DNA from 4 places in the Paenibacillus sp. FSL M8-0228 genome. Region 3 is predicted to be linked to each of the others. Evidence: predicted binding sites of a transcription regulator. Region 3 holds the regulator's gene; each other region holds the start of a gene.
What was found. Region 3 encodes Rex, which represses fermentation and respiration genes when NADH is low (regulators of the CRP and FNR family bind a similar motif). Its sites were predicted from a motif close to TTGTGAAATATTTCACAA; they were not measured.
Positions count from the first base shown of each region.

Region 1: a site for Rex is predicted at 4,127-4,144, ahead of MKY98_RS04495 (DoxX family membrane protein). Genes of this name have one in related genera too.
Region 2: a site for Rex is predicted at 2,217-2,234, ahead of adhE (bifunctional acetaldehyde-CoA/alcohol dehydrogenase). Genes of this name have one in related genera too.
Region 4: a site for Rex is predicted at 4,357-4,374, ahead of MKY98_RS24270 (formate/nitrite transporter family protein). Genes of this name have one in related genera too.

Region 1 is NZ_JBBOXA010000001.1:978,179-985,638, forward strand. Features, by position in the region: gene MKY98_RS04475 (hypothetical protein) at 14-313, shown strand; gene MKY98_RS04480 (alpha/beta hydrolase) at 585-1,409, shown strand; gene MKY98_RS04485 (dioxygenase family protein) at 1,502-2,293, shown strand; gene MKY98_RS04490 (hypothetical protein) at 2,366-3,289, opposite strand; gene MKY98_RS04495 (DoxX family membrane protein) at 3,504-4,022, opposite strand; gene MKY98_RS04500 (DUF3048 domain-containing protein) at 4,271-5,365, shown strand; gene MKY98_RS04505 (DUF47 domain-containing protein) at 5,554-6,168, shown strand; gene MKY98_RS04510 (inorganic phosphate transporter) at 6,182-7,171, shown strand; gene MKY98_RS04515 (hypothetical protein) at 7,204-7,347, opposite strand; gene MKY98_RS04520 (amino acid ABC transporter substrate-binding protein/permease) at 7,411-7,460, shown strand, end outside.
Region 2 is NZ_JBBOXA010000001.1:3,528,611-3,536,070, forward strand. Features, by position in the region: gene adhE (bifunctional acetaldehyde-CoA/alcohol dehydrogenase) at 1-2,141, opposite strand, end outside; gene MKY98_RS15720 (Crp/Fnr family transcriptional regulator) at 2,400-3,116, shown strand; gene MKY98_RS15725 (DODA-type extradiol aromatic ring-opening family dioxygenase) at 3,255-4,022, opposite strand; gene MKY98_RS15730 (hypothetical protein) at 4,341-4,640, shown strand; gene MKY98_RS15735 (winged helix-turn-helix transcriptional regulator) at 4,765-5,109, opposite strand; gene MKY98_RS15740 (ThuA domain-containing protein) at 5,357-6,088, opposite strand; gene MKY98_RS15745 (sugar phosphate isomerase/epimerase family protein) at 6,109-7,077, opposite strand; gene MKY98_RS15750 (Gfo/Idh/MocA family protein) at 7,153-7,460, opposite strand, start outside.
Region 3 is NZ_JBBOXA010000001.1:3,366,528-3,373,987, reverse strand. Features, by position in the region: gene panC (pantoate--beta-alanine ligase) at 1-262, shown strand, start outside; gene panD (aspartate 1-decarboxylase) at 255-638, shown strand; gene MKY98_RS14900 (tetratricopeptide repeat protein) at 721-1,353, shown strand; gene dinG (ATP-dependent DNA helicase DinG) at 1,511-4,378, shown strand; gene MKY98_RS14890 (redox-sensing transcriptional repressor Rex) at 4,422-5,075, shown strand; gene MKY98_RS14885 (amidohydrolase) at 5,062-6,363, shown strand; gene MKY98_RS14880 (cell wall elongation regulator TseB-like domain-containing protein) at 6,401-6,925, shown strand; gene MKY98_RS14875 (hypothetical protein) at 7,372-7,460, shown strand, end outside.
Region 4 is NZ_JBBOXA010000001.1:5,372,358-5,379,817, reverse strand. Features, by position in the region: gene MKY98_RS24290 (ABC transporter ATP-binding protein) at 36-929, shown strand; gene MKY98_RS24285 ((2Fe-2S)-binding protein) at 942-1,745, shown strand; gene MKY98_RS24280 (glutathione peroxidase) at 1,833-2,309, shown strand; gene MKY98_RS24275 (FAD-dependent oxidoreductase) at 2,700-4,061, shown strand; gene MKY98_RS24270 (formate/nitrite transporter family protein) at 4,449-5,282, shown strand; gene MKY98_RS24265 (molybdopterin-containing oxidoreductase family protein) at 5,654-7,460, shown strand, end outside.

The DNA.
Region 1 (7,460 bases), 2.4 Mb from region 3:
AGGATGTGGCATCATGAAACTGGAGAACCAGGCAGATTATTTAGTCCAAAAACGACTGGGAAACGCTTCGAATGGGAATAGCGGGGCGGCCTCGTCTACAAATGTGAGTCACCGGAGCGTTCAAGGAACATCTCCAACGTACCGTATAGTGGACGATATCGAAGTGGCTGAGGATACAGAATTTGCAGGTGAGCTAGGTGCACAGAACTACCGCAGCCTGTGGCATGAGGATGAACATAACGGCGACTCTTGTAAACTGCAGTGGGAAGGACGAACGGAGACCCACCAAATGTTCAGGAACAGCTACGAATAACGAATGTCACTTTAAATGTAGTGGATTCACTCACATAAGTGTAGTATAGCGTTCTCCGGAATCGCATCGGGGAGCGCTATTTGTTTACTTTTTTAACGATGTGAACTGACAGGTTGACAAGGAAGCAGGGCGATGATAGACTGACTTTACTATAAAACTTATTAAACTTATCGGAATTAAAGTGAATAAATATCCTGGATGGATATTCCACGTTACTATATGAGTTCGAATTCATAAATGTGTAGTGAAGCTTGAAACAGGGGGAATCAGGATGGAACGGCAAATTGGAATTCGTTTTGAACATGAAGAGCTGGCCGCAACAATTCATTATCCAAACCGTACAAATGAGGGAGAGCGTCAGAGACGAGTTCCCCTCGTTGTTATATGTCACGGTTTTGTAGGCAATCGTATCGGCGTAGATCGATTATTCGTCAAGACTGCGCGTGAACTGGCCGAAGGGGGATATTTTGTCCTGCGCTTTGATTTTGCCGGTTGTGGGGAGAGCACAGGTGAATACGGCAAGCAGGGGCTCGAGTCCATGATTAATCAGACACGTACCGTATTGGATTACGCCGTCAATTGTGCGGACATTGACCCGACCAAGGTGACGCTGATCGGTCACAGTCTGGGGGGCGCGGTTGCTCTTCTCACAGCCGTACGGGACAAGAGAGTACAAAATCTGGTCCTTTGGTCAGCAGTGGGCTATCCGTTCAATGACATCGTCAAAATTACGGAGCGAAGCGTGTACGATGAGTCTGTTAAAACTGGTCATGCCGATTATTTGGGCTATAAGTTTACGCCTGCTTACTTTGAGTCGTTAGCTCAATTTCAGCCGTTCCAGGAGGCCGTTAAATTTAACGGGGATGTGCTCGTCATTCATGGAACCTCGGATGATATTATTCCTGTCGATTATGCATTTCTGTTTCAAAAGATATTCTGGATGCGTCCAGAGGGACGCTGTGATAAAGAGATTATTTTCCAGGGAGATCACACTTTCTCGTCAGGTAAAGAGCGGCAACGGCTCATTGATCGGACGCTTGAATGGCTGGATGAACAGGAAAATATTCAACGTGATTGGCAGCACTGGATGATCTGATTTCAGTGTGTAACGGATTGTATTGGAAATTGCGCCTCCGCCGGAGTAAAATGGAAGAGTAACACTATACTGGCGTGTGGAGGTTGGCAGCGATGACATTACCCTCAATTTTTGTTGCGCATGGTTCACCGACACTGGCTGTAGAAAATAACGCATATACCAGCTTTCTTGCAAAGCTGGGCGCGAGCCTGCCCCGACCCAAAGGAATTGTCATTTTTTCCGCGCATTGGGATAGCCCCGATCAATGTATTGGCGCGGATGATCAGCATGCAGCGTTGCACGATTTCTATGGCTTTCCTGAAGAAATGTACTCAATCGATTACCCTGCACCAGGCGATCCAAAGCTGTATGAGGAGATAGAGCATCTGTTCAGTCAGCATAACTTGTTCCACCAGCCGGTTCGGAACCGGGGACTGGATCATGGAGCATGGGTGGTTTTGCGGCATATATATCCTGATGCGGACATACCGGTCGTACCGTTATCTATTGATTCTCGGCGCGCTCCTCAAGAGCAATACGAGATTGGACGGATGCTGGCGCCGTTGCGAGAACAAGGGATTTTGATTATCGGTAGCGGCGGATTGGTCCACAACTTGCGGACACTCAAGCAGACGAGTGAGCCAGCCGATTGGGCCGTTCAATATGATGACTGGATTGCACAGCAGCTTCAAGACTGGAATTTACGTCACTTATTCCAATATGACAAGAAGGCTCCATATGCCAAACAAGCGGTACCTTCTTATGGAATAGAGCATTTTTCACCTTTGTTTTATGCGATGGGGGCTGCGGATCAGGAGCGCTCCGCGCATAAGCTTTTTCAGTCGTATGTCCTTGGCTCGCTGAGTCTCAATTGTTGGGCTTTTGGTCAAGAAAGTGATACGTAAATGTAAAAAAGAACTTCCGAATCCACATGCTGTGTGGGAATGGAAGTTCTTTTGTGTTTTTTGCGTCTTCGATTAATTAGAAGGCACGTTCTTTTTTAGCCAAGTGGATACCTGCGAAGTACGTTGATCTCCATTTTGATCCAACAGTGTCATAAATGCTTTCAGCTTTTGAATATAGGTGCTCTTCGAATCCATATTACGTTGAACGAACCATTGATACCCTTTTTTGGCATACGGATGAATCTTCCCGGTATCATGATCGAATAATGGCGTATTGTTCGTGCCGTAGAAAGTATAGAAAAAGTACAGATCGTGCAATTTTTTTATAGCTTGTGTACGATTGGAATGTGGATATTGGTTTAAAAACAATTCCTGTGCCAGCACTCGTCCGGCTAACTGTTGATAGCCGATACGGAGCGCGGCATCTTTGGTAGCAGCCTGTCCGGATTCCATCGACATGATGTCAATATAGCTGCGGATATCTACCGTGGTGTGCTTCCCGAATACTTTATATTTTTCATAGTTGATGATTGGGTAATACATGCCTTCTGCGGTTTCAAGTTTGTAGCCGGCATCTCTTGTTTGAGTTAGCAACTTTTTCAGGTTCGCATCGCTTGTACGGCTGATTACATTTGTGAACGAATCACCGGGTTTATAGATTTGATTTATTTTGGTTTGAACAGAGGTCGGGTATAGGGTCTGTGCATAGGAATCCAATTGCTGGTTCTGTGCATTTTCCAGATGAAGCACCATGAGGGTAGCTTGAGAAGCTGGAATGGATTGAATATGCTTTTGCAAATAAGTGAATGCCTGAGATAGCTTGCCGGGTTGGCCTAGTAGCTGCTCGAAGGTCTTGGAGATATGTTGTACACTTTCTGCCTGAGATGTCGTAGTAGACGTCGCCGCTTGGGCTGATGCCGTATATCCCGATCCCATAGTCTGCACTGTGAAAGTTACTGCTGCGAGCATGAGATAGGCTTTGGTGATTTTTTTCATGATATAACCCTCCATTACGTTCTTTGATGTAACTGTAGTGTATAGGGTAAATGTATCGTGAGCATTCCATGTTGTATCCAACTTGTAAACGTTTGGGGAGGATAATGAATCCGATAAAAGAGTCCGAGTTAGGAGGAGCTAAAATCCTCCTTGTGAGCATAACAGCGCAAAAAATAACCATTATCCCGGAGGATAACGGTTATTTGGGGGATGTTTAAGCGATTTTTCGACTAGGGTCCGCTGGAAAGGTATCTTTATTTTTACCAAACAGTCCACGCAGGAAGGGCAGTACCCAACGGTCAAAGCCAATTCTTCCGGCATTTGCGCCAGCAACTACGAGGAAGATTTCAAACAGCAGGTAGATTGCATTGGTGCTTACTGTACCCGAGAACAGGAACGAGAAGTTCATAACCATGGCCATCAAAGCAGCCAGTGTAGTCAATGTACCGAGAAGCAGGCCAACCCCGACCAAGAACTCACCCAACGGGATCAGGACGTTGAACAAACCTACATTCGGCAGGGCAAAGGCTTCGAGGAACGATCCCCACCAGCCTTGTACAGCGGGATGGTCTCCACCTGTTTTAGCAATGGCCCCCGAGATAAATCCGCCTGCATCGAATCCACCTGTCAGCTTTTCAAGTCCGTGAGTCATCCATTCATAACCTAGATAAACCCGTACGACAGTCAGCAACCACATTGCGACTTTGTTCTCACGTAACCAGCTATTAAACATTCAAACCACTCCTCTTTCTTAATCTATAATGTTGGTTGTATTTCATTTTGTTGGGATGATCATCTTTGCTACACCTTTATTGTAGTAGGTTCAGTTACAGTTATTTGTGATAAAAATCACAAAGTCTGAATATTTTTAAAATTTTAATGTCTTCAGATAAGTATTCTATAGAGAGGTCATGCTTCAATCAAGACAAAAACAGGAAATAAAGCTTATAATGAGAAAAATAACGAAGTGGAGGGATGAACTTGTCCGGGCCCATTTCCCAACGAAATCATTGGTTGCGTGTAATGGCCTCAGCTCTGTTATGCATGACGCTGATGTCTTGTTCTGCTATGTCCAATACGGGAGATACTGAACCCGTTCCTCAACCGACCAAGCATAAAACAGAGAAGGAGGCGCTTGAACCGCCGAAGGAGCAGTCTACTCCGGCATTTACAGCTCCGCTTACCGGTCTTCCGGTGGAGCAGCCAGTTTTGGAGCGACCGCTCGCTGTCATGATTAACAATGCTCCAGCAGCACGTCCGCAGGCAGGACTTAGTCAGGCAGATATGGTATATGAAGTTCTTGCAGAAGGCGGAATTACCCGTCTGGTCGCTTTTTTCCAAAGTCATGGCGGAGATGTAAAGGTTGGTCCGGTCCGTAGCATTCGTCCGTATTTGATTGAGCTGGGCGAAACTTATGGTGCGTTGCCGATACACGCAGGGGGAAGCACAGATGCCTATGCGATTTTACAGCAGCAGCGGAAGGAACATTTAGATGAGATTTCAAATGGAGGGGCATACTTCTGGCGAAGCAAAGATCGTCGTCCTCCGCATAATCTATACACGGACGTGAATAGACTGCGCAAAGGAAGCGATAGTAAAGGGTATGCTACGCATACGGACGTTCCAGTATATACTTACCTTAAATCCGGCGAAACCCCAGTTATGGTGGACGAGACTGCAACATCTTTACAAATCCGGTTTTTGCTTAAAAGCTACCGGGTATCTTATACCTATGATCCAGCGGATCAACAATATAAGCGTTTTGTGAACGAAAAGTCACATGTGGATCAAAATAATAACCAACAGCTCTCAGCAGCCAATGTCATTGTGATGAGCACCAGGCATCGAACGTTGGATGATGTAGGCAGATTAAGTGTTGAACTGGACGGCAGCGGAGAGGCCATGGTGTTTCAACAAGGACAGTTAATACAGGCTGAGTGGCAACATACGCCAGGTGATGCGATTCGTTTTATGAAGAATGGGGTTGAAATTCCGTTAACGCCAGGTACATCCTATATACATGTGGTGCCTGCAGATACGCCACTAAAGGAACATGTAACCATAGAAGCGAATTAGAAAACGAATTACACCTTTTTAGGAAAAAATTGTCGGATAATGAGCTTATATGTCGGGCACTGTATACGTATATCATGAAATTTGCTTTTACAAACATTACAAAAACATTGATGAGTGTGATAAGATAGCAAAGGTTGTCTATTGCAGTCGAAACAGGTTGCGGATATTTTCGTAAAGGGGTAATCGTTATGAGATTGAAGAAAAAGGATATATTCTTCGAGACGTTGGAAAATATGGCAGATACGATCGTGCAAGCAGCCGATTATTTTGCCCAACATACTTCAAATCTTCAAGATGTGACTTTGTTTACAAATGAAATGAAGAAGTATGAAAATAAGTGTGATGATTACACACACACGATTATTACTGAACTGAACAAGACCTTCATTACGCCGTTGGAACGCGACGACATCATGGAACTGACAACAACCATGGATGATGTGTTGGACGGTCTTGAAGCGACGGCTTCCCGTTTTTATATGTACAACATTACGGAGCCGGACGAGTATATTGTGCAGTTCGCTGATATTTTGCGTCAATCAGCTTACGAAATTCAGAAAGCTGTACATTTGCTTTCGCAGAAAAAATTGCTGGCCATTCGTGAATACACTATTCGTCTGAATGATTTGGAAAATCAGGGGGATGAATTGTTGCGTATTTGCATCAAAAACCTGTTTGCAACTGTAACTGACCCTATTGAACTGATTAAACGCAAAGAATTGTACGAACGCCTTGAAACGACAACGGATTCATGCGAGGATGTTGCAAATATGCTGGAATCCATCATTATGCGTAACTCGTAAGGAGTCCTTTTACATGGATACAAGTTTACTGGTATTGGGTATTGTTATTTTTCTTGCTCTGGCATTTGATTTTATTAATGGGTTTCATGATACGGCGAACGCGATTGCAACTTCGGTATCGACCCGTGCATTGACCCCGCGACGTGCGATTATTATGGCTGCGGTCATGAACTTTCTCGGGGCAATATTGTTTACAGGGGTTGCGAAGACGATTGGTGGAAGTGTGGCTGATCCAACCAAGCTTACGAATGGAATTGATATCGTCATTGCGACGCTGATCGCTGCGATTATCTGGAACCTCTTAACCTGGTGGTTCGGTATTCCTTCATCCTCTTCTCATGCATTGATTGGTGCATTGGCTGGAGCGGTGTATGTAGGTGCAGGATCGGAAAAATTAAACTGGAGCGGCTTCATCGGGATTGTCGAAGGACTTATTTTCTCCCCGTTGATTGCTTTTGTTGTCGGTTACATCGTGATGATGATTTTAAAATACATCTTCGCTCATCGTAGTCCGCATACGGTGAACAAAGGGTTCCGTACAATGCAGGTCATTACAGCAGCGCTTCAGTCGTTCACGCATGGTACGAATGATGCTCAAAAGGCGATGGGGATTATTACATTCGCACTCGTTTCGTCGGGGTATCAGGACCATTTGGAAGTACCCATGTGGGTAAAAATTTCAGCCGCAACAGCCATGGCGCTAGGTACATCTATCGGGGGCTGGAAAATCATCAAGACGATGGGAACCAAGATTTTTAAAATCGAGCCAATTAACGGATTTGCAGCCGACATTTCGGGAGCCTCTGTTATTTTCACAGCTACATTGCTTCATTTGCCCGTAAGTACCACTCATGCCATTACTTCGGCTATTTTGGGTGTGGGTTCTGCGAAGCGTTTTTCCGCTGTGCGTTGGTCGCTGGCCGGTCGAATTATTATTACTTGGGTGATAACGATACCGATTGCTGCGCTGTTATCTGGATTGATTTTCAAAATTCTTTTCTAGTTCGTTATTATTTCTTGAAAAATAGGTACACACTATAGAACACACAATAAGCTTCCGTCCGCTTTTTGCGGCAGGGGCTTATTGGCATTCTGGGGCAAAACGGCTTCTTCAAAGTTTACACCTCCAGATAGTTCCATGAAACGTTTTTCAAAAATACCTGACATCAAAGTAGTCAATTTTTAATAACTCCTGTAAAATAAACAGAAAACTTTGAACCGTTCAACTGACTGGAGGAAATTATGCAAAAATCTAGAAAACTAATAGCACTTATCATTTGTTTGTTTTTTGT
Region 2 (7,460 bases), 160 kb from region 3:
AGTGTGGAAGCATTATGCATTTTTTCACGAGCCAGCTTATCACCGGTCAGAGCCGATTGTTCTAGGTATTGGAATACCAATTGAATGGCTTTAATTGCCAGACCATCTGTGTAGTCATTAGCCATTACGGACACGTAAGCCTCGATAGCATGTGTCAGAACGTCCATACCTGTGTCCGCTACAGCTGTTTTAGGCAGCGAATATACAAACACTGGGTCAATAATTGCCACATCAGGAGTCAACTCATAGTCAGCCAGTGGGTACTTCGTGTCGCCCAGGTTTTTGTCCGTAATTACTGCGAACGATGTAACTTCGGAACCTGTACCCGATGTTGTAGGGATAGCTACAAATTGTGCTTTTTGGCCCAGACGTGGGTACTTGTAAATCCGTTTACGGATATCCATGAATTTTTGTTTTAAGTTATTGAAATCAGTATCTGGATATTCATAGAACATCCACATGCCTTTAGCGGCATCCATTGGCGAACCGCCGCCCAGTGCGATGATGCAATCCGGTTGGAAACGTCTCATCATTTCAGTACCACGTTCTACCGTAACTGTCGATGGATCTGGCTCTACTTCAGAGAACACTTCGATAGCTACTGGTGTTTGGCGCTGATGCAGATAATGAATAACACGATCTACATATCCCAGTTGTACCATCATAGGGTCTGTGATAATAGCTACACGTGTGATATCAGGCATTTTAGCAAGATACTGTGTCGAATTTTTTTCAAAATAGATTTTGGAAGGTACTTTGAACCATTGCATATTCACCGTCCGTTTCGCCACCCTTTTCACATTAATCAGATTGACTGCCGATACGTTCGACGAAGTCGAGTTACGACCGTACGAACCGCAACCAAGTGTCAACGAAGGAAGATTGGTGTTGTAAATGTCGCCAATCGCACCATGTGTGGAAGGTGCATTTACAATGATACGTCCTGTTTGCAAACGGTTTGCAAACCGAGCGATAACATCCTCATCGTTCGAATGAATAGCGGACGAGTGACCCATGCCCCCGAATTCCACGACTTCAGCAGCGCGTTGAATACCTTGTTCCGCATTTTTTACTTTATAGCAAGCCAATACAGGACTCAATTTTTCCGCAGACAATGGGAATTTTGTTCCTACCCCTTCAATCTCAGCGACCAAAATTTTAGTTCCTGTTGGTACTGTAATACCACTCATTTCAGCAATTTTCACAGCAGACTGCCCGACAATAGCTGGGTTCACTGCACATTTCTCGACATTCATAGCTCCTTGAGTGAGCTTAGCTGCTTCTTCTTTATTTACAAAATAGCAACCGTTAGCGATCATCAATTTTTTCACTTGTTCGAAGATTGGCTCTTCGATAATAACCGCTTGCTCCGAAGCACAAATCATACCGTTATCAAAAGATTTCGAGAGGATAAGATCGTTCACGGCCTGTTTGATATCTGCTGTTTTTTCAATAAAGCAAGGCACGTTACCAGGACCTACACCAAGTGCTGGTTTACCGCAGCTATAAGCTGCCTTAACCATGCCTGATCCACCAGTTGCCAAAATTAGCGCCACATCAGGGTGGTTCATCAATACATTGGTCTTATCCATCGAAGGTGCTTCAATCCATTGAATACAATCGGCCGGAGCACCATGTTTAACAGCTGCTTCGAGCAAGACGCGGGCTGCTTCCGCACTACACGATTGAGCAGATGGATGGAAACCGAAAATGATTGGGTTACGTGTTTTAATGGCAATCAGCGCTTTGAACATCGTAGTCGAAGTCGGGTTTGTCACTGGAGTGATCCCCATGATAATACCGACTGGCTCTGCTATCTTTTGAAAACTGTCAAAATCATTGTCTTCAATGACACCGACGGTTTTTTCATTTTTGATACTATGATAGATATATTCTGTTGCAAACATGTTTTTGGTGATTTTGTCCTCGTACACACCGCGTCCTGTTTCTTCAACAGCCAACTTCGCCAGGTACATGTGTTTATCCATCCCTGCGAGTGCCATAGCTTGTACGATTTCGTCAATCTGTTCCTGATTCATACTCATGAAAGCTTGCTGTGCCCGGTTCCCCCGGTCAATCAGCGTTTGAATATACTGCTCTGCGCTTTGCTCTTTTTGAATAACCTCGTTTTTAACAGCCATTTCCCTCATCCTCCTGTTATCTCGTGTACTATCTCTTGTTCACGCACTGATCGTAACACAGCTTTTCAAGATATATTGTGATTTTTTTCACAATCTATTTAAAATTTTATTTTATGAAGTGAATTAAATCACAAAGTTTGGAATTCTGCCACTTTTACCCCCTCTTCTTGCCCCAAAAACTCATTGCACAAGTATATAATGAATTTGAATTGATCAAGTTGCAGATAAAAAACATAGGATACAAAGGGGAAATGGACGATGAGAAACCCTACAAATGTAATGGAAGCCCGCGGCAACACCTGTTGCTTCTCGGAGGCCAGCTTCAACCGATTGCAAGTAATGATGAAAGATCGAGTTATGCCAGAAAGCTCGCATCTGTTCTGGGAAGGAGATACAGCGGATAAGCTGTTTTATATTAAGCGCGGACGCGTGAAAGTAACCAAAACAACGGATGAGGGCAAGGAACTTATTCTATATATGTATCAAAGCGGCGATCTTGTTGGTCAAGCCGATCCATTTTTCGGTACTAAGCATTCCTTTTCTGCTGAGGTTCTGGAAGACAGTGATATTGGCGTAATCGATCATACAGATTTGGAACTGCTTATTTGCCAGCATTGTGATTTTGCGATTGACTTTATGAAATGGATGGGTTCACATCACCGCATTACTCAGACTAAGTTCCGCGATTTGATGATGTACGGCAAGCCAGGCGCTTTATGTTCAACGCTCATTCGTCTATGCAATACCTATGGTGAGCCTCACGGCGAACATATCCTGATTCATAAAAAAATTACTCATACTGACTTATCAAATATGATCGGTGCGACCCGGGAAAGCGTAAACCGGATGCTTAGTGATCTACGTAAGAAAAATGCAGTTGAATATGATAATGGTATGATTGTTGTCAAAGATTTGGAAATGCTGCAAGGTGTATGTCATTGTGAACTATGCCCTCGTGAGATTTGCCGGATATAATAAATCGTTTTTTTATGTAAAAGGGAGTGTTATAAGCCACTATAGCTTATAACACTCCCTAATTTATTTCCACTCCCCTACTTATACAGGAGCAGTAGCGAAGCATTTTAATGACAGTCCTTCTTCTGGCAACACTCTTTAAAACTGTAAACATAGATAACTTAAATTCCCCATCTCATAGCTTCTATGGATAACCTTGGCTTTGTTTGCAGGATTGCCACTCCCCATTGCAATAAACAACGGTACAAAGTGTTCTGCTCTGGGTACGGCCTGGCGAGCATACGGTGCTTCGCTTTCATAGTGATCCAAAGCCTCTATATCTCTACTTTGTACTTTTTCAATAATCCAATCATCAAAATCTATAGCCCAAGGTTCTGTTTTCGTTTCCCCCCATTTGACGATACGCAGATTATGAACAGTCACGCCACTACCAATGACCAGAATATCCTGTTCTCCCAGTCCTCGCAGCACTTCACCAATAGCATATTGTGCTTTGGGCGAGAGATATGGATTTACAGAGATCTGAACTACCGGAATGTCTGCCTCAGGATACATACGATGCAACAATGTCCAAGATCCATGATCCAAACCCCTCACCCGATCAGTTTCTACGTCAATGCCCTTTTGTTCATATAATTTTTTCAGCTTATTGGCCAGTTCCACAGAACCATGTGCTGGATATTTCACTGTGTACAGTTCCGGTGGAAAACCGCCAAAATCATAAATGGTATCGTACACGTCATCCATCGAACTGATCGTCAACGTTTGTGTTTCCCAATGAGCAGTAAAGATAACTATTGCTTTAGGACGAATACTTTTCCCCAGTTGCTCTAAAAATGAAGTATAGTCCGTCTGTTCAATAGCAAGCATCGGTGAGCCATGGGCCAAAAATAAAGATGGCATCATATAAAGATCCCCTTATCATCAACAATTTATTTTATTCATCAAGTAACTTTATGTAAGTAATGATACATAAGTAACAGAGTCATGTCAACACAGATTTTAACATACACTTAAAGGTCAAAGATTCTATAAATAAAGATTGATATAGGTATAATGTCATAGTAATATGTAACTAATAAATTTTAAAATTTCACTTTATTTCGATACAAAGGACTGGTTTCCATGGAGATACATACTTCTAATTGCCCAAAATGCGGTTCCGTTTTTCGTCAAAACCTTAGAAACCTCTGTAGTACTTGTATTCAGGAAGAAAATATATTCTTGGACCGCTGTTCTAACTATCTATGGAAGCATCCTTCTACTCATACTCGCCAGCTCAGTGACGTAACTGGTACACCTATAGAATTGCTCACAGATTGGGTAAGAGCAGGCAAATTTCCCTCCACATACAGTCAGCTTGATTATCCTTGTGAGTCCTGCCGTTCCCCTATTTATGCAGGGAGACTTTGTCATTCCTGTCTGGGTACATTCCGTTCGGCCGCGCTGGATATTCAAACCCGTGTGCCTCGCCGTGCAACAGCAGCATTATTCTCAGTTGCAGGGCGCGTCAAAGGCTATTAAGTCGTGCTGCCTAAGCACATCATTTCTGCAAAATGGATAAGTAGTCCTAAACGCAATATAAAAAACAGCCTTTTTTCTAGGAAAAGGCTGTTTTGCTATGAAAAACACTTATTTAGTTTGGTGCTCATCTAATCCATTCCTCAGCCCAAAATTGAATCTGTTCCATAACCGGCTGAAGTGCACGGCCTTTGGTTGTTAGCTCGTATTCAATGCGGACAGGAGTTTCTGGATATACATGACGTGTAAGAATTCCTTCATTTTCCAAATCTTTCATCCGCTCTGATAACATTTTGTCACTCATTGTGGGAATCAGATTGGAAATATCCTTAAACCGCTTAGGACCGCTCATCATGGATTGAATAATTAATCCATTCCAACGCTTGCCCAAACATGAAAAGGCGGTTTCAAAACGCGGACACATTTTTGTACATTGCGGTTGACTCTCCAAATTTTTCACCTTCTTTTGCATTTCGGTTTGATAAAGCTTTCCTTTTGTTAGTATATATCATTTTAGCATACTTTATCCCGAAAGAAAACACTTTCTTCTTAAATTAAATACCTGCGCCGATAAAGTTGCCATGACCAAAACTGATTATACAACAAACCAACACAGCAGGTATATGTCTAAATCGTTAAATCAAAAAAGGCGGAATCCCCTAGAGGTTCCGCCTTTCAATCTATTCATTATATAGCTCATCAAAATGTGATGATTGTCATTATACCAACACTCCACCGAGAGGTCTTACCGGTTCACTTCTACCATATATTGGTTTGTTAATACTTGTTGGAGAAGTCCAACGAATACTATTGGCAATAACCTTCAAAATATCAGGCTGGTAATAAGTCGGATAGGTCTCATGGCCTGGGCGAAAATAAAATATTTTACCACTACCTCGACGGAAAGTACATCCGGTTCTAAATACTTCGCCACCTTCAAAGTTACTAACAAATACCAATTCATCTGGCGCTGGAATATCAAAGAACTCGCCATACATCTCTTCCTGCTTCAACAATATTTTGGCGTCAATGCCTTCTGCAATGGGATGTGACGGATTCACCGACCAAATAATCTCCTGTTCACCTGCCACCCTCCATTTCAGATCGCAGCTAGTGCCCATCAGGGCTTTGAATGGCTTGGAAAAATGGCCTGAGTGCAGCACGATTAAGCCCATTCCTTCCTGCACTCGCTTGACAACACGCGCCGTAACTTCATCGCTCACCTGATCATGGGCTTTATGCCCCCACCACAGCAGCACATCTGTGGAATTCAAGACTTCTTCTCCCAAACCATGCTCTGCATCATCACGCAGTGTAGCTGTTCGAATGGCAAATCCCTCTCCTGCCAGGCCGTCAGCCAACGCTTTGTGTATCCCGTCAGGATATATCTGTTTGGCTTCATCATTCAACTTTTCGTTCAAAAATTCATTCCAAATGGTGACGTTAATCATCAACATTTCCCCCTATTAGGTTAGACCCACCACATCTCGCTCAGCGGTTCTTCAATCAGTACCTGGCGAAGATTGTGGACAGCCTTAGTAAAGCCCTCTTCCACGGACATCAGACCATCTTCATGCTCAATACTCACTACATGATCGTATCCCACCAAACGCAGAGCACTGATAATATCTGCCCAGGTTTTTACATCATGTCCATAACCCACAGTACGGAACTGCCAAGCGCGATCTAGCATTTTCGTATATTCCTGCATATCGGTAAGTCCATATTTATTTACATTAATTGGATCAATCGTCGTATCCTTGGCATGAAAGTGGTGAATAGCTCCCTCTCGGCCCAAAATTCGAACTGCCTGCACTGGGTCAATTCCCTGCCACCACATATGGCTCGGATCGAGATTAGCACCAATAACCTCTCCCGCAGCTTCACGTAAACGAAGCAAGGTCGCTGGTGTATGAACGGAGAAGCCTCCGTGTAGCTCCAGTCCAATTTTAACATGATGATCTGCTGCAAATTTCCCCGTCTCGGTCCAGTAAGGAATAATTTTATTCTCCCATTGCCACTTCAACACTTCTTGAAAATCATTAGGCCACGGAGCCACAGGCCAGTTTGGATATTTCGCATCCTCATGATCTCCCGGACAGCCGGAGAAAGTGTTCACAACTGGAACTTCCAGCTTTTCTGCCAATCGAACGGTTTTAAGAAACGTATCATGATCAGCCTGGGCCAAATGCTTTTGCGGATGAAGAGGATTGCCGTGACAGCTAAGTGCGCTAATCGTTAGTCCGCGGGACTCTACTGCCTTTTTAAAATTTTTGAGCGCTGCATCATTCTCCAGCAATTCATCCGGCTTACAATGCTTATCCCCCGGGTTGCCGCCTGTACCGATTTCTACAGCATCCAATCCTTGAGAAGCCACATAATCCAACGCTTCCTCCAGCGAACGGCCACCGAACAACACCATAAATACTCCAAGTTTCAAAAGAAATCCCCCCTGTATCATATGTGAAAAAAGCTGCTTTCATTATAACGATGGTCTATTCGGGATAATTACGGCTTAGTCAAAATAGACAGCTTTTCCCGTACGTGCCGATTCATAGATAGCTTCCAAAATTTCAGTAACAACCAGTGCCTGTTCCGGCTTCACAAGAGGTTCTTTGTCGTCCAGAATAGATTCGATCCACAGGCGGGCTTCGCGGTCTGCTTCATTTTCCGTCTCTCCAGAGTAAAAGGCAACACCACCTGCATCCAGATCTATTTTCGTATCAAACAAACGGCTGTTCTTTTCTCCGTTAATGCGCAATCCATCCTGCATATCGGCTCCGCCTTCGGTACCGCATAACAGTGTCTTCGCTTCGCCAAACT
Region 3 (7,460 bases):
AGTGAGCGAAGATATTGTAACAAACACAATTACGATTCGTCAGTTACATCAAATGGTGGAGTCCACCATTACTTCCTCTCCTTTAGCAGACATTGATTACATTGAAATTTTAACTTTTCCCGGTCTGGAGCCCCTTCTTCCCGAGCAGCGGCTATGTGATGTTCAGGAAGACATCATCGTAGCGCTAGCTGTGAAATTTGGCAGTACCCGACTGATTGACAATATAAGAATACAGAAGGCGGAGGTGCTTTCCCATGTTTAGAACTATGATGAAATCCAAAATTCACCGCGCTACGGTTACGGAAGCTAACCTGAACTATGTGGGGAGTATCACTATAGATGAAGATCTCATGGAGACATCGGATCTGTTGGAGAATGAAAAGGTTCAAATTGTAAACAATAACAATGGAGCTCGACTGGAAACCTATGTTATCCCCGGACCGCGTGGGAGCGGTGTGATCTGTCTCAACGGTGCGGCAGCTCGTTTGGTGCAGCCTGGTGATACAGTCATTATTATTTCCTATGCTTCCATGTCAAATGAAGAGGCCAAAACATACAAACCAACAGTGGTATTTGTTGATGAACATAATAAACCAGCCCAAACGATGAACAAAGAAGTACATGCGACGATCATGTAATGAATGGGAGTGCGGATGAAACCCGTCTTTTAAGCGAAAAATGTGAGTGTATTAATCCATCTTTCATAAGGGCGGGATGCACATGTTCCAGCATGTATTCGCAGAAATGAACAGCATGTTAGATGATATCGTGAAGCATTACCCATCAGCCCAGGGCTCCCGCAGGCAGGAGCTGCTACAGCACTGGAGTCTGCTGCGGAGAATGAGTGACGGAATTATGGATGAGTGGCTGGCCTTTGAGGAAAAAATGGTGTGCCTGCGTGCGGCCGGCTTTTCCGCGGAGACCGATATGTCTGACACGGAGCTGCCTGAAAAAGAGCTGCCGGCTTTTAGTCGGGGGCAAGGGTATTATCGATTACTTATGTACTCTGAGGCGATCCAACAATTTGAGCAGGTACTACAGCATTTTCCGAACAGTTGGCAGAGTCGCATGTATATGGGAATGGCCTATTTTCAACTAGATGATCCAGCAGAAGCTGTATACCATTTTCAGAAGGTGCTGGACCTGACTGAGCAGGCAGGACTAAAAGCGGTCATCTATAATGCGCTAGGCTGTCTGTTGGCAAAGCAGGCTGACGTAGAGGAGGCGCAAAAATGTTTTGCTCTCGCACATCAGTTAGATCCTGCGTTACCCGAGCCGCTGCACAATATGGAAGCCTGTTTGTCCGGTACCGAAAAGCTTCGATACGACAGCTCCATAATGACCTGGATGTAGTTGTCAGACACCGAGTAAGACGATGCATGCCCACCTCCTGAGGCGGCGTATGCATCGTCTTTTTTGGCTGTCTTAATTTCCAAACACGCGATCTTCTGCTATGCTAATATACGGAGTTATTATTTTTGTAAGTGTCATAAGAAAGGATTAAGCCCGAATGAAATTTGCGGTATTGGATTTTGAAACGACAGGCACCCAGTCCGCGGATGACATCATTCAAGTCGGACTTGCAATTATAGATCATGATAACAGCATTTCCCGTGTTTACGGCTCTTATGTGAACCCTGGCAGATCTATTCCACCTTTTATCACTGGATTGACCGGAATTACAGACGATGACGTGAAGGATGCACCTGCACTTGAAGAAATGATGATGGAGCTTGTGCCTATGCTGGACGATGTTGTACTGGTCGGTCATAATGTGGCGTTTGATTTTAATTTTTTGCAAAACGCTCTGGATCGGTGCGGATACTTGCCATTTAGCGGAAGAGTCTTGGATACAATGGATTTTCTGAAAATTATGTTTCCATCACTATCTTCGTATCAGTTGGGTTTTGTGTCTTCTGAGTTCGGGCTGGCACATGATCGCCCTCACCAAGCAGACAGCGACGCATTGGCTACGGCCGAGGTATTTTTAAAGTGTCTGGGTGAGCTTCAAGCATTACCTCTGATAACGATACAGCGGCTTAGTGATTTGTTTGCAGAGGAAGACAGTGACCTTGGATGGTTTCTTGATGGGGTGCGTGAAGAGAAAGAGCTTGATCCTATTCAGGATTTGGAGGGATATCAGTTTTTTCGTCAGCTTGCGCTAAAAGTGGAAGATTGGACGGAGCTAGCTGCTCCGCGTAGAGAAGATGACCCGAATCCACTGTCAGGTGTTACCTTTGAGGAGTACATGGATGATGTGCGGGACAATTTGCGTTCATCCTTGAGTCAATATGAGGAGCGCGAGGCGCAGATACAGATGATTGAGGGTGTGAATCAGGCACTGAGTGAAGACAAGCATCTGCTGATTGAAGCAGGTACAGGAACAGGGAAGTCTCTGGGTTATTTGCTCCCATCGCTGTATCACAGTGTGAAAAAGGGACAGCGCGTTATGGTGAGTACACATACGATCAACCTGCAGGAGCAATTACGCGAGCGCGACATTCCGATGCTAACCAAGGTGATTCCGTTTCCGTTCCGGGCTGCTATTTTCAAGGGTCGGGGACATTATTTGTGTCTGCGTAAGTTTGAACATAAAATAAACAGAAGAGACTTCGCTACACCGAAGGAAGATTTAATTACAGCGGCTCAGATGATCGTCTGGTTGACGCTAACAGAAACCGGTGATGATGAAGAACTGAATCTGAGCAACCGTGGAGGGGATTTCTGGGAAACGGTGGCGAGTGATTCAGAGTCCTGTCTTGGTCGTTCCTGCCCATGGTTCCGCAAATGTTATTATCATCGTGCACGCCATGAAGCAGGAATAGCGGATGTTGTTATTACGAATCACTCTAAGTTGTTCACAGACGTCAAAGCCAGTCATCAGTTGTTGCCGAGCTATGAACATCTGGTGATAGATGAAGCCCATCACCTGGAGGAAGTAGCTGGTAAACACCTAGGTATGCATATGAAATATTTCACACTCGTGCATACACTGACGCGACTGTTCAAAGACAGCAAGAATGGACAACTGCCTTCACTTCGTCAACAGTTGGCGAAATCGGGGCACGAGAAGTCGGCAGATTGGGCCTCAACTATCGACCAGCTGTATCCGCTCGTGTTAGAGGTGAAGGAAACTTGGGACCTGCTAAGCGACAAGCTGTTTGGCATGTTGCCGGAGCGAAGTGATGCGACACCGGGTGAAACAGGACAGTTTTCTTCCCGTCTCAAACCTTCGGCCAAGCCTGCAAAGTGGGATCAGGCGGGAGCTTTGGAAAATCAGCTATATGTAACGATGAGCGAAATTTTGCGCAAGGGCGACAAGCTGATGCTGGACGTCAAGGAAGAACATGACGATTATGCGGCGGATAGCCTTATTACAGATATCACGGGTCTGCTCAAGGATTTGGCGGGGATTCGAGAAAATTTGCGCTTTTTTATCCGACTCGATGATGAAACAACCGTATACTGGCTCGAGGCGAGCGGGCAATTCCGTAGTAAATCATTGCAATTTTATGCGGTACCCGTCGATGTGAGCCGCCAGTTGAAAGAAATGTTTTTTGACAAAAAAAGAAGCATTATTCTGACTTCTGCTACCTTGTCGGTAGATAAGTCGTTTCAGTACATGATCGATCAGCTCGGCTTACAGGAGGCCGCAGATCAAGAGCGGCTGATGACTTCGCAGCTCCCGTCACCCTTTAATTACAGGGATCAGGTGTTGCTGGTTATTCCACGGGATTTTCCAAGTGTGAAGGGCAGTGTAGGAGATGCGCATTTTGTAGATATGCTCGTTAGCTCTCTAGGAGCGACTGCTCAGGCGACACGTGGGAGAATGCTCGTTCTGTTTACGTCCTATCGGATGCTCCGGCAAGTGTATGAGCCGCTCAATGAGGCCTTAGCATCCAGCGAAATTACTGTGCTGGGACAAGGTGTGGACAGTGGAAGTCGCAGCAAGCTAACCCGCCGGTTTCAGGAAGCGAAAGCTTCTGTATTGCTGGGGACCAGCAGTTTCTGGGAAGGCGTCGATATTCCGGGGAAGGCTCTGACTTGTCTAGCCATTGTTCGCTTGCCGTTTCAACCGCCGAATCACCCGCTGCTGGAGGCAAAAAGCGAACTGCTCCAGCAGCAGAAGAAGAATCCATTTATGAAGCTGTCTGTACCTCAAGCGGTCATTCGCTTCAAACAGGGATTTGGTCGGTTGGTACGTACAGCGAACGACCACGGGGTCGTTATCGTTTATGATACGCGTGTGATTGAATCCTATTACGGAAAGCACTTTTTGTACTCGTTACCGGGACCAAAAATGGAGCATATGCCATCGGAGCAAATGGTGCCCCGCATCGCCGAATGGCTCCAATCCGCCCCGGAGACAGAGGCATAACGGACGGACATAAGTATGTTCGTTACAATTAGGGGGAGCAAGTATGAAATCAGATAAAATTTCAGAGGCTGTCGTACGGAGGTTACCCGTATATTTACGTTATCTGAATGCACTGCACAAACGGGAGGTGGCTACGGTCTCTTCTCAAGAGCTGGGACAGAGGCTAGATTTGAACCCGGCCCAAATCCGTAAAGATCTTGCTTATTTTGGAGATTTTGGTCGGAAGGGTATCGGTTATGATGTTTCTTATCTCATTGAGAAAATACGCCATATCCTGAAAATCGACCAACAAATTAATGTAGTATTGGTCGGAGCGGGTAATCTGGGGCAAGCCCTTTCGAATTATAACGCTTATTTAAAAGACAATATGAAGATTGTGGCGGTATTTGATGCGTTTCCGGATAAGGTAGGAACCAAGATCAATACATTGGTCGTGCAACCGATGGATGAACTGGAAGCGACTGTGAAAGAAAAAAACATTCGAATCGGGATTATTACCGTACCTGATTTTGAAGCACAGCACGTGGCTGATAGGCTTATTGATAGCGGAATTGGAGCGATCCTGAACTTTGCACCGACTACTCTCAAGGCACCAGCCAACATTCGGATTCATGCCACAGACTTTACAACTGATTTGCTTAGCCTCGCTTATTATTTGGAGGACGGAAAGGAAGAAGCACAATATGACAGTGAATAAATGGATGATTAAAAACGGATCTTTTGCCGTAAATGGACCAGAAGCAGGGGTAGTCCATGGTTTTATGATTGTGGAGGATAGTCGTATTACTTATATTGGCGAAACCTTGCCTGCGGGTGAGGAAGAGACGGAAGCGATCGATGGTAAAGGGCTATTGTTTTTACCTGGTCTGATCAATACTCATGGTCATGCGGCGATGTCTCTACTGCGTGGGCATGGAGATGATTTGGCACTTCAAGTATGGCTTCAGGAAAAAATGTGGCCTATGGAAGCCAAGTTTACATCTACAGACGTGTACTGGGGTACGTCCTTGTCTGTGCTGGAAATGCTGAAAGGTGGAACAACAACCTTCCTCGATATGTACGATCATATGGATGAGGTGGCTCGTGTGGCTGAAGAGTCAGGTATTCGTGCAAGTCTGATGCGTGGAGCAATTGGACTATGTTCGGAGGAAGAACAGCGAATCAAGCTGGCAGAGGCCGTGACTTTTGCGCGTAACTGGCACGGTAAAGCAGACGGCCGTATTACAACGATGATGTCACCGCATGCGCCATATACATGTCCACCTGCGTTTATTGAAAAATTCGTACAAGCTGCGCATGATCTGGACTTGCCACTGCATACGCACATGTCTGAGACGATCGCCGAAGTAGAGCAAAACGTACGCGACTACGGTTTGCGTCCGGTTGCACACTTGGATAAGCTTGGCTTTTTCTCCCGTCCTTCGCTTGTTGCCCATGGCGTTCATTTGAACGACGAAGAAATAGCTTTACTGGCAGAACGTGGTGTAGCGGTTTCCCACAATCCTGGCAGCAACTTGAAGCTGGCAAGTGGTGTGGCAAGAGTGCCTGAATTGCTGCGTGCAGGGGTTACGGTTTCTCTCGGAACGGATGGTCCTGCCAGCAATAATAACCTGGATATGTTCGAGGAAATGCGTCTGGCAGCACTTATTCACAAGGGTGTATCCGGTGACCCTACGGCAGTTCCTGCAAGTGAAGCGCTGCGTCTGGCAACAGAATACGGTGCAAAGTCGATTGGTTTAAAAGAAGTAGGAGCGTTGGCAGCAGGCAACAAGGCTGACTTTATCGCGTTGGATCTGAATCAGGCACATTTCTTGCCGCGTACAGATCTTATTTCCCATGCGGTATACTCTGCAAGCGCCAAGGACGTGGCTCATGTGTGGGTAGACGGTCGTCAGGTTGTGAAAAACGGCGAATGCCTGACTATGGACGAGGAACGTATCAAACATGAGGCACAAGCCGCCTTTGAAGGGCTGCTGTCGCGCTAATTCAGGTGTCACATCCCCTTAGAGAGGAAGCACGGGTTTGAAAAATAAGAAAAAATGGATAGCGGTCGCCATTTTGGCCGTGATACTGATCCTGGTCAGCATTTTCTGGTATTATTCCTATGTTACTCAAGACCAGGTGGCTGAGAAAAATGCCGCTATCATTAAGGCCAAGCAATCAGGTGGTCTGGTTAGCACGACTCAAACATGGAAGTCTGTGTGGGATCAGGTATATTGGGTGGTTCAAGGGAAAAATGCACAGAATGAAAATATAATGGTATGGGTTCCTTTTCAAAAAGTGGAGGGACAACCTAACGTACCTGCCGCAGATAATAGCGGTGTTCATACCGAGCTGCTGAAGAACGGAGTCGACGAGCAAAAAATGACGTCGCTAATTCAGCAGCAGCTTCCAGGTGTAAAAATTGTAAGCCTCCAGCCGAGTGTGTTCAATGGCGAATATGTGTGGCAGCTGTTTTACGATGATGGAAGCCATCATTACTATGCCTTTTACCGTTTTTCAGATGGGGGAGCGACGGGGGTAAAGTATACTTTGCCCAATAACTGAGCTGGTTGAGGATCAGCAGATGTGGAATGAATGACTAGTAAATGATTAAAAGCTCAAGAAAAAGACGTAAATGCGATGAAATTCGTATTTACGTCTTTTAGTCTTGCTATGCCGTAAAGATGAGCTGAATGCCAGCGAAGCATCTTTACCTACCCAACTTCTCTCCTAAGGCAAATTCATCTTTATGGCGGGCAACAGCGATCGTAAGATCAAATCCTACACGCAGCGTCCCACCTCTACCATAACCAAAGATTTTGCCTCATCACAACTCCTCCACACATTGCCTTCGATTTTAGATATACGTTATGATATACTATATTTTATAAGTGATAGACAAAAATGATAGAAAAAAGAATTGCTGATCACTGTAAGATCATGCAATTTGGTTGTTTGTTGACATTCGTCCCGTTTCTTCTGAGTTTTACATTTTGAGAGGAGGATGTTGTTTGAAATTGCGTGCAGTTCCTATCGTTGTGGCGGCAGTTTTGGCAGCTTTGCTGCTATTTGGGGGATGGTTCATTTACCGTCAGGTTAC
Region 4 (7,460 bases), 2.0 Mb from region 3:
TATATATATTGGATAAGGGAAAGGGATGATTCCACATGTTTCGTCTGAAAACGGCAAATCTGGATATTGCTTATGAAGATCGATTGATTGTAGAAGATCTGAACGTAGAAATACCGCAAGGGAAAATCACAGCCTTGGTAGGCGCAAATGGTTCTGGCAAGTCCACCATTCTGAAGACGATGGCTCGCATCATGAATCCTAAGGGCGGCAGTGTTCTGCTTGACGGTAAATCCATTCATAAGCAATCCACCCGGGAAGTAGCTAAGCAGCTGGCTATTTTGCCGCAAAATCCGACTGCACCGGAAGGATTAACCGTGACGGAACTGGTATCTTACGGACGTTTTCCTTATCAAAAAGGTTTTGGTTCCATGAAAGCGGAAGATCGCAAAATGGTAGAGTGGGCCATTCAAGTAACGGGAATGAGCGAGTTCCACGATCGTCCGATTGATCAGCTTTCTGGCGGTCAGCGTCAGCGTGCCTGGATTGCTATGGCACTTGCGCAGGATACGGATATTTTGTTTCTGGATGAGCCGACGACATTTTTAGATATGGCGCATCAACTGGAAGTGCTGCATTTGCTGGAGTATCTAAATACTTCGGAGGAGCGCACCATTGTTATGGTCGTGCATGATTTGAACCATGCGGCCCGGTATGCTCAGCATATGATTGCAATCAAAAAAGGGAAAGCTGAGGCGGTAGGAACTCCAACTGAGGTTATGTCCCCTGATGTGCTGCGTGAAGTGTTCGGGATTGAGGCTGATATTGTAACAGATCCTCGTACAGGTGTACCGCTCTGTCTTCCGTATGCTTTGGCTGGACAGCCTGCGGTAAGCCAAGCCATAAAAGAAATGAATGTGGAAGATAAGCAACCTGTGGGTTCTGTTGCTGAGCGACGTGATGCTAGAGCACAAGTAGCGGCAAGAGGTTAAAGGGGACATACCATGAAACCACTGGATTACGATCAGCTTGAGCAACTAGCAAACATAGTGAGAGTCACGCCGGAGGATGCAGTATATTCCGGGCCAGTGGCCGAATGGCTTGAACCAGATAAGATCCGCTCTGTGATGGAGTATTACGGCGACCTTCTGCGTGCTGAAGACGTTTTAACCGCAGCCGTTTATTTTGTGAACCAGTTGCGTGGCCTCGTGTTTGCGCAGCATTTTATGGTATCCCTGTGTGAACGCCGTTGGGACCTGTCCGTTTCTAATCTCAGATTTCATATTTGTTATGAAGGTCAATATCCCTCTATTAGTCTTCAGGTCATCGACTTAACAGAGCTGGACAATACGTGGAACCATGGAGATCACCGTTCTTCCGAACAGGCCCAGCAAGTGTTACGAGACTTTTACAGTTTGCAGATGCGGCCCCTATTGGAAGCAATTGCTACAGTGGGGAGCGCATCTATCGGCCAAATGTGGGGACAGTTTCCGTTGGCATTGCTGTATTTTAAGGATAGAGTACAGCCATCGTTGACTGATCCTCAGGATGTGGAGCGCTTTGAACAAGATTATATGTATGTGACACGTGAACTTGAGGGAGAGATATTCGGGCGTAAAAGAAATCCGTTTACGGTTCGTCTCGTTGAATTGGACAATCCTTACCGCCCTGGTGAAAATACCTACATGAAACCGTCCTGTTGCCAATATTACAAGACAGGTGGAGGTCAGCGGTATTGTTATACTTGCCCCAAAATGTCCGCTTCCGAACGCGAAGAACGCAGACTCGAAGTGGTGGCATCACGGTAAAGTCTCTGTGGATGTTGGCATGTCCGTCACCTTTTGGTTAAAATAGGTTATGTAACCTAAACCAAGTGACACGAAGGAGGATGCTGTATGTCTGTCTATTCACATAATGCCGTAACACCAGCGAATCAGGAGGTTTCTCTGAATACTTACGCTGGTAAGGTGCTGGTTATTGCGAATACCGCCAGTAAATGCGGACTTACCCCGCAATATGGGGATTTGCAAAAGCTTTATGACGAATATAAGGATCGGGGATTAGTTGTATTAGGCTTTCCTTGCAACCAATTTGGCGGTCAGGAGCCGGGCAGCAGCGAGGAAGCGGCTGAATTTTGCCAACTGAATTACGGGGTTAATTTCCCGGTATTCGCCAAAGTGGACGTCAATGGACCGGATACAGCGCCTCTGTTTGAATATTTGAAAAAGCAACAGCCTGGAGAACAGGAAGATGGGACAATTCAGTGGAATTTTACGAAATTCATTGTGAATCGTGAAGGTGTACCTGTGGGTCGTTTTGAACCGAAGGAGTCACCAGAAGCGATGAAAGCAGCCATTGAGCAATTGCTATAGTAGCTTTGCCTTCATTCCAAAATATATGTTTAAAAAGGTCTGATTTCCGGCATGTCTCCGGGAAGCGGACCTTTTTTTGTTCTCTACATGTGCATTTGTCTAAGGGGGGAGCATCATGTGAAAGTCGATTCCATGGGCATAATCAGGCCGCCTACAGGGGAAACTGGATGGAGCAAAAAAACATTTCAGCAAACAGTTGATCTCGTATATCCTTTCTTTTTTAAATGTGGACAAATTGTGAATATAACAAAAAGCTATTGTAATGTGAAAAATATCACACTATAATAAGTGCATGAAGTGAAATAAATCACAAACACTAACGAGCTGTTTACGTGAAACTATTCACAATTATTATACAGTTTATGCCCACACACCAAGGAGGAATTCAACATGAAAGTAGCAGTTATCGGATGTACACACGCAGGCACAGCAGCTATCGTTAACACAGCTAAATGTTATCCAGATGCAGAAATTACCGTTTACGAGCGTAATGATAATATTTCATTTTTATCTTGTGGTATTGCGCTGTACGTAGGTGGTGTCGTCAAAGATCCGCACGGCCTGTTTTATTCGTCTCCAGATCAACTGTCTGACTTGGGTGTAGTGACCAAGATGCTTCATGAGGTAACGAGTGTGGATACGGCTGGCAAGTCGCTGCATGCCCGTAATCTCCAAACAGGTGAAGAATTTACAGACACATTTGATAAACTAATTGTGACCACGGGATCATGGCCCATTATTCCAAAGCTGGAAGGCATTGAACTTGATCATATTTTGCTCTGTAAAAACTATAATCATTCCAATGATATCATTGAGAAAGCCCAGCACGTACAGAACATTACAGTCGTGGGAGCTGGATACATTGGTGTTGAATTGGTAGAAGCTTTCCAAATGAATGGTAAAAATGTAACGCTGATCGACAGTGCTGATCGTATATTGAATAAGTATTTGGACCATGAGTATACAGACCGGATTGAAAGTTCCCTGAAGGAACATGGCATTAAGCTGGTACTTGGCGAGACGGTGAGTCGTTTTGAGGGTACGAACGGTAAGGTAAGTAAAGTCGTGACCTCTAAAGGAGAATATGAAACAGAGCTTGTTATTCTCTGCATCGGTTTCCGACCTCAAACGGATCTGCTCAAAGGTCAGGTAGATATGTTGCCTAACGGTGCGATCATTGTGGATAACTATATGCAAAGTAGTTGCCCGGACGTGTTTGCAGCAGGCGACAGTTGTGCAATTCGCTATAATCCGACCGGCAAAACGGCTTATATCCCTTTGGCAACCAACGCAGTTCGTATGGGTACGCTGGTGGCACGTAATCTGGTGCAACCAACCATTGCCTACATGGGAACCCAAGGAACTTCGGGTATCAAAATTTACGAAGACAATATCGCAGGAACAGGCATGACGGAAGCTGCGGCAACAGATGAAGGCATGACTGTAGAAGCTGTAACCATTGAGGACAGCTACCGACCTGAATTTATGCCAACCTCCGAAAAAGTGTTACTGAAAGTGGTATATGAACAGGGGACGCGGAGAATTCTGGGTGCTCAAATTATGTCGAAGGTGGATTTGACGCAATCCATTAACACGCTATCCGTAGCCATTCAAAACCATATGACCATTGACCAGTTGGCCTTTGTCGATTTCTTCTTCCAGCCGCACTATAACAAGCCTTGGAATTTCTTGAACGCGGCAGGTTTACAAGCATTGCCTACAATATCTGAACGGAACCCAGTTACTGTATAATTAGATTTGTCTGTGACATTGTTCATAAGTTTGTCAACAATCTGAGGCGTACGGATCAATCCTTATAGTACAATATAGAGTAGCATAAGGATCAGGGGGGAAGTAACTTATGGGTTTGTTTTATATCCTTTTTCTTGTAGTCGTGGCCATGGTAGGCCTTGGTGGAGTTCTTTGGTTCTTAAGAGCAGTTGAAAAGGAAGAATACAATTAAATGTAAAGCGCGTAGTAGCGCAGTAGATGTAATAATACAGAAAAACAGTCCTTTTTTCAGGGGCTGTTTTTTTTATAGTTACGAAAGTGATTTTTTTCACAAACTTAATCACTGATTTTAAATAAAATATGAAAGAAGAATATTTTAGTGAATAGATATTAAAGGAGCGGGGATATATGGCGAGCTATAAACCGGGGCAAATTGCTGAAAAGACGGTGGAAACAGGAGTGGCCAAGGCGAACAACCCGTGGACTGTGGCGGTGGTACTGGGGTTTTTGGCAGGTGCATTTATTGCACTCGGGTTTTTGCTGGATATACGTGTTATTGCAAGTGCGCCTAAAGAATGGGGAAGCATTGCCACCTTTATTGGAGCTGCGGTGTTCCCTATTGGTCTGGTATTAGTTTTGATCGCAGGCGGAGAATTGCTGACCGGCAATATGATGGCGGTCCCTTTGGCGAGATGGGCAGGACGGATTAAGACAGGAGTCATGTTTCGTAATTTGGCGATTATTACGCTCAGTAATTTTGCAGGTGCGTTATTCGTTGCATTTTTCTTTGGGCATGTGCTGGGTTTAACAGAAACGGGCCCTTATCTGGACAAAGTGGTGGATATGGCAGGACATAAGCTACACGAAAGCTTTTTGCAGTCTTTTATATCGGGTATAGGATGTAACTGGCTCGTAGCACTGGCTGTATGGTTGGCATATAGCACAGACTCCATTGGCGGCAAAATTATGGGGATTTGGTTCCCGACCATGGCCTTTGTGGCTATTGGATTTCAGCACGTTGTTGCCAATATGTTTCTCATTCCGGCGGCTATTTTTGCAGGCCACTTTTCATGGGCAGATTATGTTATGAACTTCATTCCGGTCTGGCTGGGGAATTTGGTAGGAGGTAGCCTGTTTGTGGCTGGAGCCTACTGGTTGGCCTATCTGAAAAAGCCTCAAGCCAACGCACATCCAGTGAATGAATCTCCAACTACTTCTTCGGTTGCACATCCAATCCGTTGATTGATCCTACCTAATCACGGTACTTTAAACAGCAATGAACAAAGCAAATCCGCCATGACAGGCCCGGGGGAACGAAACCTGTCATGGCGGATTTTTTTGGGAGTGGTCCATGATTTGGCATGGAGGATGAGTGTGCTCTCGTCCATGATGCCTTGATCTTTTTTACCCTCAGTAAGATATGATGAAACAGGATGTTGAAAAAAATTATAATTCTTAAAAAATCCGTTTTGCTCTATGCAGCAGACGGATTTTTTTAATATTTTGGAGAGCGGCTGTGTGGGAAAATCCTTCTCTTGCCATCGGCCAAAGCTGTGGATATGATAAGATCAGTGTAATTTTTGGAAACGGTAACGGAAAGGAGCATCAACACTATGGATCATCGCAATAGCGCGCCTCGTGAGGCCACGCTTCAACAAGACTTACAAGGGGGACAGCGGATGACGGAGCAGCAGGACGGTATTTTTCCGGCTGTATGCCCGTTAGATTGCCCGGATACGTGTGGGCTCCTGCTTCACAAGGAAAAAGGAAAGATAATCAAGGTGACTGGAAACCCAGATCATCCCATTACCAAAGGGGCTATTTGTAACAAAGTTCGCAATATGACGGAGCGGGTATATGATCCTGATCGGGTGCTCTATCCGTTGAAGCGTATAGGCCCCAAAGGAGAAGGGAAGTTTGAACGAATTAGCTGGGAGGAGGCGGTCAATACCATTACAGGTCGGTTCAAGGAGCTGATCCGTACGGACGGACCGGAATCTATTCTCCCCTACAGCTTTTATGGCAATATGGGCGTATTGAGTGTGGATGGAATGGATCGCCGATTTTTTAATGCGCTGGGTTCAAGCCAACTGGATCAGACGATTTGCAGCGTGGCTGGGAATGAAGGCTGGGCGTCCGTTATGGGTTTTAAGGGCGGCACCAGCCCGGAGGACACGGAGGATGCAGACCTCATTATTGTGTGGGGTGGTAATGTCATTAGCACCAACATGCATCAGGTCGTTTTGGCTGAGAAAGCACGTAAAAAAGGTGCTAAGGTGGTCGTTATTGACGTTCATCGTAACCGGACGGCGCAATGGGGGGATTGGTTCATTCCGTTATATCCGGGGACGGATACAGCGCTCGCGCTGGGTGTTATGAATGTACTGTTCGCTCAAGGACTGACGGACGACGAATTTTTACATCGCTACACAGTAGGTCATGAGGAACTGCGCGAGCATGTTAAGACCTATACACCAGAGCGGGTTTCGCGGATTACCGGCGTGCCGGAAGCGGATATTATCCGTTTGGCGGAAATGTACGGAACTGCGAGAGCAGCGTATATCAATATCGGTAATGGGCTTCAGCATCATGATAATGGCGGTATGAACGTACGTGCGGTTACATGCTTGCCTGCGCTCACTGGACAATGGCTGAAGCACGGCGGGGGAGCGTCACGCTCCAACGGCGCTTATGCCAAGATTAACAGCGCCCATCTGGAGCGTCCTGATCTGCGACAGAACCCGGATGCCCGGATGATTAACATGAACCGGATCGGAGAAGCGCTGCTACAGAAGGAACAGCCGATTAAGGCGTTATTCGTATATTGCAGTAATCCGGTAGTTGTAGCCCCCGATTCGGAACGGGTGACTAAAGGATTTGAACGAGAGGATTTGTTCACAGTCGTTCATGACCTATTCCTAACCGATACGGCCCGCTATGCAGATATTGTGCTGCCTGCCGCGTCTTCTTTTGAAGGAACAGATCTATACAAATCGTACTGGCACCACTATATCCAAATGCAGCAGCCCGTCATTGATCCGCTTGGGGAAAGCAAAAGCAATTATGAGCTGTTTAGCCTGCTCGGACGGGCAATGGGCTTTGATGAAGCTGCCTTTACGGAAAGTGAAGAGGAGATGATCGCAGGCGCGCTTGATAATCCAACGAACCCTTATCTCAACGGTGTGACCTTGGAATCCTTAAAGAAGTCACCTTTTGTAAAGCTTGATATGACGCCAAAGGCCACTTATTTGGATCGTTTAACCACGCCTTCAGGCAAGATTGAGCTATATTCGGAAAAAATGAAACAAGCAGGTCTGCCCGCGATGCCTTCTTATGTGCCGCTGATTGAAGGGTACGACGGAGAGCACCGACCGCAAGCGGACGAGCGGTATCCATTAATGTTTATTTCACCGCCAAACC